Regions from separate parts of the Streptomyces glaucus genome, predicted to be linked through region 2. Evidence: riboswitches for the same ligand, from Rfam matches in the RefSeq annotation. Region 2 holds a riboswitch; each other region holds the start of a gene.
What was found. Region 2 has a riboswitch for cobalamin ahead of ABD363_RS31295 (cobalamin biosynthesis protein). Riboswitches for the same ligand answer to the same signal wherever they lie in the genome.

Region 1 (4,075 bases), on a different contig from region 2:
GGCTCGATGACCTCCCAGGTGGCGCTCTCGACCGTCACGTCGATGCCGGCCTTCTTGGCGTCGGAGGCGTAGGCGAGGGCGTGGTCCTGGCGGACCTTGTCGCCCGAGGGGTAGAGCAGGGTGAACGCGGCCCGCCGGCCGTCCTTGACGCGGATGCCGTCCGCTCCGGCCTTCCAGCCCGCCTCGTCCAGGATCCGCCTGGCCCTGCCGAGGTCCCGGGAGCGTTCGACGCCCTCGGCGAACCAGGGGTCGTCCTCGGGCAGCGGCCCGTACGCGGGGCGGCCGGCCCCGTCGAGGATCTTGTCCACCATGGCCTCGCGGTCCACGGCGGCGTCCAGGGCGCGGCGGATCGCGCGGTCGCCGGTGACCTCGCCGGCCGTGGGGAGGGTGACGGCGCGGAAGTCGTAGGACCGCGCCTCGTGGACCTTCCTGTTCGCGTCGTCGTCGAAGGCGGCGGCGAGGTTGGGCGGGAGGACCGCGCCGTCCAGGTCGCCGGAGCGCAGCCGGGTGGCGCGCACGTCGTCGTCCTCGACGATCGCCATGGTGACCGTCCTCACCTTCGGTGTGCCGCCCCAGTAATGCGGGTTGGCCTTGAAGGTGAGCTTCTCGCCCTTGCGCCAGTCGGCCAGGACGTAGGGGCCGGTGCCGACGGGCCTGGTGTTGAAGGAACCGGTGTTGGGGTCCTGCTTCCCGGCGATGTGCTCGGGGACGATCGGCAGCACCGTGCGTCCGGCGAAGGGCGCGTACGGGTACTTCAGCGTGAAGACGACCCTGTCGTCGCCGTCCGCCCGCACCTCCTTGACGGCGTCCAGTTCGCTGCGGGAGCTGTTGTTGGTCTTCCCGTCCAGGATGGTGCGGTAGGTGAACACGACGTCGGCGGAGGTCAGCGGCTCGCCGTCGCTGAACTTCACGCCCTCGCGCAGGGTGTAGGTGTACGTGCGGCCGCCGTCGCCGACCTCGGGCAGCGCCTTCGCCAGCGCGGGTCTCAGCCGCAGGCCGGCGTCGCGGGCGAGCAGGCCGTCGAAGATCTTGGAGTTCCCGTCCTTGCCGTAGCCGAGCAGCGGGCTGAGGGTGTCCGGCTCCGAGGCGACCCCGATCACCACGGAGTCGGCGGACCCGCCGGCCGCCTCACCACCGCCGGGTGCCGAGCACCCGGCCATCCCGGTGACCATCGCCGCCGCGACGACGGTGCCTCGTATCCGCCGCGTCCCCATACGCCTCACGCCCTTACTGCCGATGACAGGTTGTTGCATATTAATTGCAGCTGGCGGGTGCGCGGGGACCGGGACCGGCACACGCCCCCGGGGCGGCAGGCGTGCGTCCCGCGGGGGCGGCGGCGCGGGCGCGGGCCGCCGCGAGGTGCCGGGCGCCGCCTTCGCGCCCCTGGTCGCGGCTTGTCACCGACCGGGTGCGGGCACTACTATCACCACGCCTTGGTGCACGGGAAATCCGGTGTGACACCGGTGCGGCCCTCGCCACTGTGATCGGGAAGTCCGGCTCCGGCCCTCACGGGCAGCCACTGGGTCCTCGGACCCGGGAAGGCGGAGCACGGGCGGTGGTACCCGTCAGCCAGGAGACCGGCCAAGGCGCGTCAACCATCCACGAGGTGCTGGAGAGGGTCTGCCGAGCCATGCACATAGCCGAGGGGTTCCTTCCCCCGGCGCACGCGGTCGCCTGGGGCGTCGCGTCGGCGCCGTTCGTCGTCCACGGAGTACGGTCGCTCACCCGTGAGGTCAGGGAGCACCCCGAGAGCACTCTGCTCCTCGGCGCCGCGGGGGCGTTCACGTTCGTCCTGTCCGCCCTGAAACTGCCCTCGGTGACCGGGAGTTGTTCGCACCCCACCGGCACGGGGCTGGGCGCGATCCTGTTCCGGCCGCCGGTCGTGGCGGTGCTGGGCACCATCACGCTGCTCTTCCAGGCGCTGCTGCTCGCGCACGGCGGCCTGACCACGCTCGGCGCCAACGTCTTCTCCATGGCCATCGCCGGGCCCTGGGCCGGGTACGGCGTCTACCGGCTGCTGCGGCGCTGCGCCGCGCCGCTGATGGTCGCGGTGTTCTGCGGCGCGTTCGTCGCCGACCTGTCCACCTACTGCGTCACCAGCGTGCAGCTCGCGCTCGCCTTCCCCGACCCGGGCAGCGGATTCCTGGGCTCGCTCGGCAAGTTCGGCTCCGTCTTCGCCGTCACGCAGATCCCGCTCGCGGTCAGCGAGGGGCTCCTGACGGTTCTGGTGATGCGCCTGCTGACGCAGTCCAGCAAGGGCGAGCTGACCCGGCTCGGGGTGCTGCCGGCCGGCGCGGGGACCGGGGCGGTGGCCCGGTGAGCCGGAACGCGAGGATCAACACCCTGCTGCTGCTCGCCGTGGCGGCGCTCGCGGCGCTGCCGCTGCTCCTCGGGCTCGGCGACCACAAGGAGCAGCCGTTCGCGGGCGCCGACGCCGAGGCGGAGACCGCCGTCACCGAGATCCGGCCGGACTACGAACCGTGGTTCTCGCCCCTGTACGAACCGCCCTCCGGTGAGGTCGAGTCGGCGCTGTTCGCCCTCCAGGCGGCTCTCGGAGCGGGCGTCCTCGCCTACTACTTCGGCCTGCGCCGGGGGCGGCGCCAGGGCGAGGCGCGGGCCCTGGCCCGGGAGGCCGCGGATCCGCGGAGCGGTGCCGGCGGATCCGCCGCCGGAGGAGGAGCCTGACCCCGTGCTGCCGATCGACGCGGCGGCGCACGGCAGCCGCTGGCGCCGCCGCCACCCCCTGGACAAGGCCGTGCTCGGGCTGGGCCTCACCGTGCTCGCGATCTCGCTGCCGCCCTGGCCGGGCGCGGCCCTGGTGCTGGCGGCGGCGCTGGCGCTGCTGCTGGGCCCGGCGGGCGTGCCCGGCCGCCGGCTGTGGCGCGCCTACCGGCTGCCGCTGGGTTTCTGCGTCACGGGCGCGCTCCCCCTGCTCGTCCGGGTCGGCGGGCCCGGCGGGTTCGTGACCCTGGCCGGGGACGGGCCGGTCCGCGCCGGGGAACTGCTGCTGCGCACCTCGGCCGCCTCCCTCGGCGTGCTCCTGTTCGCCTTCACCACCCCGATGTCCGACCTGCTGCCCCGCCTGGCCGGGGCCGGGGTGCCGGCACCGGTCGTGGACGTCGCGCTGGTGACGTACCGGATGAGCTTCCTGCTCCTGGACTCCGTGCGCCGCGTCCGGCAGGCGCAGGCCGCACGGCTCGGGCACACCACCCGGGCCGCCGCCTGGCGGTCCCTGGGCGGGCTCGGCGCCACCGCGTTCGTCCGGGCCTTCGACCGGGCGGCCCGCCTCCAGGACGGTCTGGCCGGACGCGGTTACGACGGCACCCTGCGCGTCCTGGTGCCCGAGGCCCGTGTCTCCGTCCGCTTCGTGGGCGCCGGCATCGCGCTGCTGGCGGCTCTGACCGCCCTCGGCCTCGTCCTGGAAAGGCCGCTGTCATGAGCGACTTCGACCGCGTGCTGGTCGCCCTGCGGGGCGCGTCCTTCGCGTACGAGGACGGCCCGGCCGTGCTCAGCGGCCTCGACTTCGAGATACGCGAAGGGCGCGCGCTCGCCCTGCTCGGCCGCAACGGCAGCGGCAAGACCACCCTGATGCGGCTGCTCAGCGGCGGACTGCGGCCGCACACCGGCGAACTGGTCGTCGAGGGGCGGCCGGTCGCCTACGACCGCAAGGGCCTGACGCGGCTGCGCACGACCGTCCAGCTGGTCGTCCAGGACCCGGACGACCAGCTGTTCGCCGCGTCCGTCGCCCAGGACGTGTCGTTCGGGCCGCTCAACCTCGGCCTGCCCGACGCCGAGGTGCGGGCCAGGGTCGACGAGGCGCTCACCGCCCTGGACATCGCCGCCCTGGCCGACCGTCCCACCCACCTGCTCTCCTACGGGCAGCGCAAGCGGGCCGCGATCGCGGGCGCCGTCGCGATGCGGCCCCGGGTCCTCGTCCTCGACGAGCCGACCGCGGGACTGGACCCCGACGGCCAGGAGCGGCTGCTCGCCACCCTGGGCGAACTGCGGGCGCGCGGCACGACCGTGGTGATGGCCACGCACGACGTCGACCTCGCCCTGCGCTGGGCCGACGACG
Region 2 (4,075 bases):
GCGGGCGTCCGGCAGAGGACACCGCCGGCCGGGCGGCCGCCGCGGGCGTCCCGGCAGGACGGCGGCGGTGCGGGCAGCGGCGGTGCCGGGTGACCGAGATCTCCCCGGCGGGTCCCGGCCCGGCCGCGTTGGTCCCCGGTACGCTCCTGACCTCGGAAAACGGCCGGATCACGGGGGTGTCGGAGGCCGGGCACGGCCCGCCGGGACCGGACGGGACGGCACCCCCCTGCCGGGGTCACCACCAATCCCACCTCAGTTCATCTTCCGTTCACCCGGGTTATCTACGGTCGACCAGCCAATGACCTCGAACGATTGCCTGGGTAAATGGAAAGCTTCTCGCTGATCCTCGCGATTGTGGTGGTAACCGCACTCGCGTTCGATTTCACGAACGGTTTCCACGACACCGCGAACGCGATGGCGACGACCATTTCGACCGGCGCGCTGAAGCCCAAGGTCGCGGTGGCCATGTCCGCCGTCCTCAACCTCGTGGGCGCCTTCCTGTCCGTGGAGGTCGCCAACACGATCTCCAAGGGTCTCGTCGACGAGACCGGCATCCGTCCCGAGGTCATCTTCGCCGCACTGGTCGGCGCGATCCTCTGGAATCTGCTGACCTGGCTGGTCGGGCTCCCCTCCAGCTCCTCGCACGCCCTCATGGGCGGTCTGATCGGCGCCACCGTCGCCTCGGCGGGCGTCGGCGCGGTGCACGGCGACGTGCTCGTCACCAAGGTGCTGATCCCGGCGATCGCCGCCCCGGTCGTCGCGGGCGTCGCGGCGATGTTCGCCACCCGGCTGACGTACACGCTCGGCCGGAAGGCCGACGGCGAGGCCGCCGCCAAGGGCTACCGCGCCGGCCAGATAGCCTCCGCGGGCCTGGTCTCCCTCGCCCACGGCACCAACGACGCCCAGAAGACGATGGGCATCATCACCCTCGCCCTGGTCGCCGGCGGCACCCTCGCCCCCGACTCCGACCCGCCCCTGTGGGTCGTCCTCTCCGCCGGCCTGGCCATCGCGCTCGGCACCTACCTCGGCGGCTGGCGCATCATCCGCACCATGGGCAAGGGCCTGACCGACCTCCAGCCGCAGCAGGGCTTCGCCGCCCAGACCAGCGCGGCCACGGTCATCCTGGCCTCCTCCCACCTCGGTTTCTCCCTCTCCACCACGCACTCGGTCTCCGGCGCCGTGATGGGCGCGGGCCTCGGCCGCAAGGGCGGGATCGTCCGCTGGTCCACCGCCACCCGCATGTTCGTCGCCTGGGGCCTCACCCTCCCGGCCGCGGCCCTGGTCGGGGCGCTCGCCGAGTACGTGACCGGCTTCGGCGCCTGGGGCACCGCCCTCGTCGCGGTCTTCCTGGTCGCCTCCAGCGCCGCGATCTGGAAGATCTCCCGGCGCGAGGTCGTCGACCACACCAACGTCAACGACACCGAGGAGCCGGCCGGCGTGGTGACCACCGCCGTGGCCGCGGTGACCCCGCCCCCCGCGGGCACGGTGACCGACGAGCTCGCGGCCACGATCCCGGCGCAGGCCACCGGGCCGAAGGCCCCGCAGGCCACCACCACCGTCTGAGCCCGCGCACCCGGCACAAGGAAGAGAAACACCATGAAGATCGACTGGGCGGCTCTCGGCTCCGTCTTCGGGGTCAGCCTCGTGGTCACCGTGGCCCTGGTGGCCCTGTTCACCCTCGGCATCGCGGGCCTGTCCCGCCGCGAGCGGGCCGCCGCGCAGGGCGGCACCGCGGCCCTCGCGGTCACCGGCGCGTACGCCTGCTTCGCGGCCTGCGCGGCGGCGGTGGCGTACGGGATCCACCTGATCGTCGCCTGAGACCGCGTCCCGTCGGCGGGACGCCCCCGCTCCCCCGCCCCCGGCGCACGGCCCGCGCGCCGGGGGCGTCACGCTGCTTTGGCGCACTCCCCCTGTGGGCCTCAGCACACTCCGCCCTCGCAGGTCAGCGGCAAGTTGACGGCCCTTCCAAGCCCATGGTGGACTGCCGGGGCCAGTACGGCGGCAGGAGAGGAAGCCCGGTGGAAGTCCGGCGCGGTCCCGCCACTGTGACCGGGGCAGACGGCCCCGGGAGCCAGGAACTCTCACCGCCGGTCTCGTCGAACCAGGGCGCGGACACCCTGAGTGAGGACATATCGCCATGCGCGGCTGCCGATGGACGGCCAGGTTCACCAGCTCGGTCTCCGAGTTCACCAGCGACGCCCGGCCCGGCCCGGCGGTCGGCTGAGCGATGCGGGCCGAACGCGTCTTCGCGTACGGCGCCGCCGCCGGCCTCCTCGGTGACCTGCTCCTCGGCGATCCCCGCCGCGGGCATCCGGTCGCCGTGTTCGGGCGGGCCGCGGGCGCCGTGGAACACGTGCTGTGGCGGGACCACCGCGGCTGGGGCACGCTGCACACCGCCGTGTGCGTCGGCGGCGCCGTCGCCCTCGGCGGGCTGGCCGCGCGCGCCGTACGCCCCTGCCCCGCCGCCTCCGTCGCGCTCACCGGCGCCGCCACCTGGGCCGTCGTCGGAGGGACGTCGCTGGTCCGGGAGGCCCGGACCATCGGGCGGGCCCTTCAGGCGGGGGACGTCGAGGCGGCCCGGGCACGGCTGCCGCACCTGTGCGGACGGGACCCGCAGGCGCTCGACGCCGACGGGATCGCCCGCGCGGTCGTCGAGTCCGTCGCCGAGAACACCTCCGACGCCGTGGTGGGGGCCCTGGTGTGGGGGGCCGTGGCCGGGGTGCCGGGGCTGCTCGGGTTCCGGGCCGTGAACACCCTCGACGCGATGGTCGGGCACCGGTCGCCGAGGTACCGGCGCTACGGCTGGGCCTCCGCGCGCCTGGACGACCTCGCCGGATGGCCGGGGGCCCGGCTGACCGCCGCGCTCGCCGCCGTCGCCGGCGACGACCCCCGCGGGGCGCTGCGGGCCTGGCGCGCCGACGCCGCCCGGCACCCGAGCCCCAACGCCGGCCCCGTGGAGGCCTCCTTCGCGGGGGCGCTCGGCGTGCGGCTGGGCGGGACCCTCTCCTACGGCGGGCGGGTCGAGCACCGGCCCGTGCTCAACGCGCGCGGACGGGCCGTCGCCGTGGCCGACATCGAACGGGCCGCACGGCTCTCGCGGCGCGTCGGCTGGCTCGCGCTCGGCGTCGGCGCCGCCGCGCGGCTCCTCGTCAACGGCTTGAAGGGACGGACGTCATGAGCGGTGGTCTCCTCGTCGCCGGCACCACCTCCGACGCCGGCAAGAGCGTCGTCACCGCCGGGATCTGCCGGTGGCTGGTGCGGCAGGGGGTGAAGGTCGCGCCGTTCAAGGCGCAGAACATGTCGCTGAACTCGTTCGTGACGCGCGAGGGCGCCGAGATCGGACGGGCGCAGGCCATGCAGGCGCAGGCGTGCCGGATCGAGCCGACCGCGCTGATGAACCCCGTGCTGCTCAAGCCGGGCGGCGAGCGCAGCAGCCAGGTGGTGCTGCTGGGCAGGCCGGTGGGCGAGCTGAGCGCCCGCGGCTACCACGGCGGGCGGCAGCAGGCGCTGCTGGGGACGGTGCTGGACTGCCTCGCCGAGCTGCGGGGCGCGTACGACGCGGTGATCTGCGAGGGGGCGGGCTCCCCCGCCGAGATCAACCTGCGGCGGACCGACATCGTGAACATGGGCATCGCCCGCAACGCCCGCCTGCCCGTCCTCGTCGTCGGCGACATCGACCGCGGCGGCGTCTTCGCGTCCTTCTTCGGGACCGTCGCCCTGCTCTCCCGCGAGGACCAGGAGCTGGTCGCCGGCTTCCTGGTCAACAAGTTCCGGGGCGACGTGTCGCTGCTGGAGCCCGGCCTCGGCATGCTGCGCGATCTCACCGGGCGGCGCGCCTACGGCGTCCTGCCGTTCCGGCACGGGCTCGGCATCGACGAGGAGGACGGGATGGCGGTCTCCCTGCGCGGGCCGGTCCGGGAGTCGCACGTCGCCCCGCCGCTCGGCGCGGACGTGCTGCGGGTCGCCGTCTGCGCGGTCCCGCTGATGTCCAACTTCACCGACGTGGACGCGCTGGCCGCCGAGCCGGGCGTCGTGGTGCGGTTCGTGGACCGGCCCGAGGAACTGGCCGACGCCG
Region 3 (4,075 bases), on a different contig from region 2:
CCCGGACGAAGTCGGCCGGGGTGACCAGGCCGTGCCGCTGGGAGACCGACCACAGGCGCAGCAGGACGACGAACACCAGCGGGTAGACCACCACGGTGTACGGCATCGCGTAGAAGCCCATCGCGCCGGCGCCGAACATCAGAGCGGGGATCGCGACGAAGGTGTACGCGGTGTAGAGGTCGCCGCCGATCAGGAACCAGGTGATCCAGCTGCCGAACCCGCGGCCGCCCAGGCCCCACTCGTCCAGGCTCTCCAGGTGCTCGGCGCGCTGCCAGCGGGCGGCCACGAATCCCATCACGCTGACCAGCAGGAACAGCAGCGAGAAGACGACGATCTCGGTGATGTGGTCGCTCATCGGTCCCTCCCGGTGAGCCGGCGGACCAGCGCGATGGTGACCATGCTGAGCACGGCGCACAGGAGCTGGAACCAGTAGAAGAACGGGAAGCCGAACACGCGCGGCCCGTCGTGGTTGAACACAAAAGTCAGCAGGGGAAGGACGATCGGGATCCACAGGAGGTGGTTCCAGGCACTGCGGTGACGGGGGGTGCCGGCACCGTGTGCGTCCTCGGTCTCGGTTTTCTGCAAGGCGGTTCTTTCTGTGACGTGGACATGTGGGTCGGTCGGGTGCGTCGGACAGCGTTCGCACCGGTGAACACGGTCCGGAAGGGACCGAGTTCGGGAAACGGCCGGAAAATACAGCCTTCCCTCCTTCCTCCGGTAGTCATGTCTCAGGAGAAGATCGGGACCAGCAGTGCGGCGTCGAGCCCGGTGGCGGACGTCGCCGCGACGGAGGCGGCCACGGTGGTCGGCCGCCGGTTGGCGAGCGGATCCATCAGCCGCTCGCGGGAGGTGAGGAGGACCAGCGGCCGCAGCGCGAAGGGGATGCCGAGGCTGAGCACCACCTGCGACAGCACCGGTGCGAGCCCGGGCTCGACCCCCGCAGGCGAGCACCGCCGGCGCGGGCACCGGCGTCACCGCCCGCCGGACCGGCACGGACGTCTCCCGCCCGAAGGAGCCCTCGGAGACGACAGGAAGCCTCCATTCCGCTTTCATCGCGGGCCGTTACCGCAAGCGCAGAGTTCCGGTCACAGACCCGCCCGTCGGCCGGTCACCGGTACGCGGACGAGGGCCGGCGGCACGGGCGCGGACCCCGGCCGCCGCCGCGGCCCGGCAGCAGCCGTAACGCCCCGCACCGGCGCTCCGACACCGGAGCAACACAACATCTGGGGGCACTTCCGCGCCCCGACACAAGATGTATGCTCATGCTCGCTGTCGCCGCAGGGGAATCCGGTGCGAATCCGGAACTGTCCCGCAACGGTGTGTCCGCGTGCATCCGCACGCCTGTCCAGTCCGAGTACCTGCCGACAGCGCACCCGGCCGTCCGGCCGGCGTGCCTGACGTCCGGGCCTCGTGGAATGGGCCGGCGGACGCGACGCCCTGCGCGCTCGTGCTGCCCCCTGCCCTCGCCGAGGCCCCGTGCCGAGCGAGGGAGAACCCCACGTGACCATCGCGCCAGCCGACCCGGCTTCAGCGCCCCCGGCGGCCGAGGAGAGCGACGGCCCCGGAGCCGCGCTGCTGCGGACCCTGACGGAGCTGACCGCCGACCTCCCCGACACCGACCCCGGCCGGGTCGCCGCCGCGGCGCTGCGCGGCCGCTCCGCCCGTGCGGACGAGGCGGAGCTGCGCGGCCTCGCCACCGAGGCGGCCGCCGGCCTGATCGCCGAGGACCCCGCCTACTCCCGGCTGGCCGCCCGCCTCCTCACCCTGACCCTTCGCGCGGAGGCCGCCTCCCAGGGCGTCACGTCCTTCACCGGGTCCGTCGCCGCGGGCCACCGCGAAGGACTGATCTGCGACCGCACGGCGGAGTTCGTGCGGCTGCACGCCGGCCGGCTCGACGCGCTGATCGACCCGGCCGCCGACGACCGCTTCGGCTACTTCGGCCTGCGCACGCTCCACAGCCGCTATCTGCTGCGCCACCCGATCACCCGCAAGGTCATCGAGACGCCCCAGCACTTCCTGCTGCGCGTCGCCGCGGGGCTCGCGGAGGACGACGGGCCCCGCTCGGTCGACGAGGTCGCGGCGCTCTACGGGCTCATGAGCCGCCTCGACTACCTTCCGTCCTCCCCCACCCTGTTCAACTCCGGCACCCGGCACCCGCAGATGTCGTCCTGCTACCTGCTGGACTCCCCGCGCGACGAGCTGGACTCGATCTACGACCGCTACCACCAGGTCGCGCGCCTGTCCAAGCACGCCGGCGGCATCGGCCTGTCCTACTCCCGCGTCCGCTCCCGCGGTGCGCTGATCCGCGGCACCAACGGGCACTCCAACGGCATCGTCCCGTTCCTGAAGACCCTGGACGCCTCCGTGGCGGCCGTGAACCAGGGCGGCCGGCGCAAGGGCGCGGCCGCGGTCTACCTGGAGACCTGGCACTCCGACATCGAGGAGTTCCTGGAGCTGCGCGACAACACCGGCGAGGACGCGCGCCGCACCCACCATCTGAACCTCGCGCACTGGGTGCCGGACGAGTTCATGCGCCGGGTGGACGCCGACGAGCCGTGGTCGCTGTTCTCCCCCTCCGACGTGCCCGAGCTGGTCGACCTGTGGGGCGAGGAGTTCGACGCGGCGTACCGTGAGGCGGAGGCCGCGGGACTGGCGCGCAAGACCCTCCCCGCCCGCGAGCTGTACGGCCGGATGATGCGCACCCTCGCCCAGACCGGCAACGGCTGGATGACCTTCAAGGACACCGCCAACCGCACCGCCAACCAGACCGCCGAGCCGGGCCACGTCATCCACTCCTCCAACCTCTGCACGGAGATCCTGGAGGTCACCAGCGACGGCGAGACGGCCGTCTGCAACCTGGGGTCGGTCAACCTCGGCGCCTTCGTCGCCCCGGCCGCGCACGACATCGACTGGGAACGGCTGGACGCCGCCGTCCGCACGGCCGTCACCTTCCTCGACCGGGTCGTGGACATCAACTTCTACCCGACCGGACAGGCCGCCCGCTCCAACGCCCGCTGGCGCCCGGTCGGCCTGGGCGTGATGGGCCTGCAGGACGTCTTCTTCAAGCTGCGCCTGCCCTTCGACTCGCCCGAGGCCCGGCGGCTGTCCACGCGGATCGCCGAGCGGATCATGCTCGCCGCGTACGAGGCCTCCGCCGACCTCGCCGAGCGCCCCCGGGCATCCGCGGCAGGCTCCGGCACAGGGGGGACCCCCGTCGGCCCGTTCCCGGCCTGGGAGAAGACCCGTACCGCCCGGGGCGTCCTGCACCCCGACCACTACGACACCGACCTGGCCTGGCCGGAGCGCTGGGCGGCGCTGCGGGAGCGGATCGCCGCCGTCGGCCTGCGCAACTCCCTGCTCCTGGCCATCGCCCCGACCGCGACCATCGCCTCCATCGCGGGCGTCCACGAGTGCGTCGAGCCGCAGGTGTCCAACCTGTTCAAGCGCGAGACGCTCTCCGGCGAGTTCCTCCAGGTCAACTCCTACCTGGTCGAGGACCTGAAGCGGCTCGGCGTGTGGGACGCCCGCACCCGGGAGGCGCTGCGCGAGGCGAACGGCTCCGTGCAGGGCTTCTCCTGGATCCCCGAGGAGGTGCGGCGGCTGTACCGCACGGCGTGGGAGATCCCGCAGCGCGGTCTGATCGACATGGCCGCCGCCCGCACCCCGTTCCTCGACCAGTCCCAGTCGCTGAACCTGTTCCTGGAGACGCCGACCATCGGCAAGCTCTCCTCGATGTACGCCTACGCCTGGAAGTCCGGGCTGAAGACGACGTACTACCTGCGCTCGCGCCCGGCGACGAGGATCGCCCGCGCGGCCCGGGCCACCGCCCCCGCCCCCGCCCCCGCCCCCGCCCGGCAGGCGACCTCCGAAGAGGCCGTCGCCTGCTCCCTTGAGAACCCCGAGTCCTGCGAGGCCTGCCAGTGATGACCGCCGCCACCCCCACCGCCCGCAACCGGAACCTGCTGGACCCGGGCTTCGAGCTGACCCTGCGCCCCATGCGCTACCCCGGCTTCTACGAGCGCTACCGGGACGCCATCAGGAACACCTGGACCGTGGAGGAGGTCGACCTCCACTC

Region 1: another riboswitch for cobalamin. It lies ahead of ABD363_RS31050 (energy-coupling factor ABC transporter permease); the one in region 2 lies ahead of ABD363_RS31295 (cobalamin biosynthesis protein).
Region 3: another riboswitch for cobalamin. It lies ahead of ABD363_RS13085 (ribonucleoside-diphosphate reductase subunit alpha); the one in region 2 lies ahead of ABD363_RS31295 (cobalamin biosynthesis protein).

Annotation. Positions count from the first base shown of each region.
Region 1 covers NZ_BAAATK010000083.1:174-4,248, reverse strand. The annotation lists gene ABD363_RS31055 (ABC transporter substrate-binding protein) at 1-1,214, opposite strand, end outside; cobalamin riboswitch at 1,418-1,600, shown strand; gene ABD363_RS31050 (energy-coupling factor ABC transporter permease) at 1,631-2,320, shown strand; gene ABD363_RS31045 (energy-coupling factor ABC transporter substrate-binding protein) at 2,317-2,685, shown strand; gene cbiQ (cobalt ECF transporter T component CbiQ) at 2,690-3,439, shown strand; partial or broken gene ABD363_RS31035 (energy-coupling factor ABC transporter ATP-binding protein) at 3,436-4,075, shown strand, end outside.
Region 2 covers NZ_BAAATK010000087.1:8,998-13,072, reverse strand. The annotation lists gene ABD363_RS31305 (inorganic phosphate transporter) at 325-1,563, shown strand; gene ABD363_RS31300 (hypothetical protein) at 1,597-1,818, shown strand; cobalamin riboswitch at 1,961-2,100, shown strand; gene ABD363_RS31295 (cobalamin biosynthesis protein) at 2,228-3,178, shown strand; gene ABD363_RS31290 (cobyric acid synthase) at 3,175-4,075, shown strand, end outside.
Region 3 covers NZ_BAAATK010000014.1:41,656-45,730, forward strand. The annotation lists gene mctP (monocarboxylate uptake permease MctP) at 1-355, opposite strand, end outside; gene ABD363_RS13075 (DUF3311 domain-containing protein) at 352-585, opposite strand; gene ABD363_RS13080 (hypothetical protein) at 729-914, opposite strand; adenosylcobalamin-variant (AdoCbl-variant) riboswitch at 1,270-1,368, shown strand; gene ABD363_RS13085 (ribonucleoside-diphosphate reductase subunit alpha) at 1,501-3,924, shown strand; gene ABD363_RS13090 (ribonucleotide-diphosphate reductase subunit beta) at 3,924-4,075, shown strand, end outside.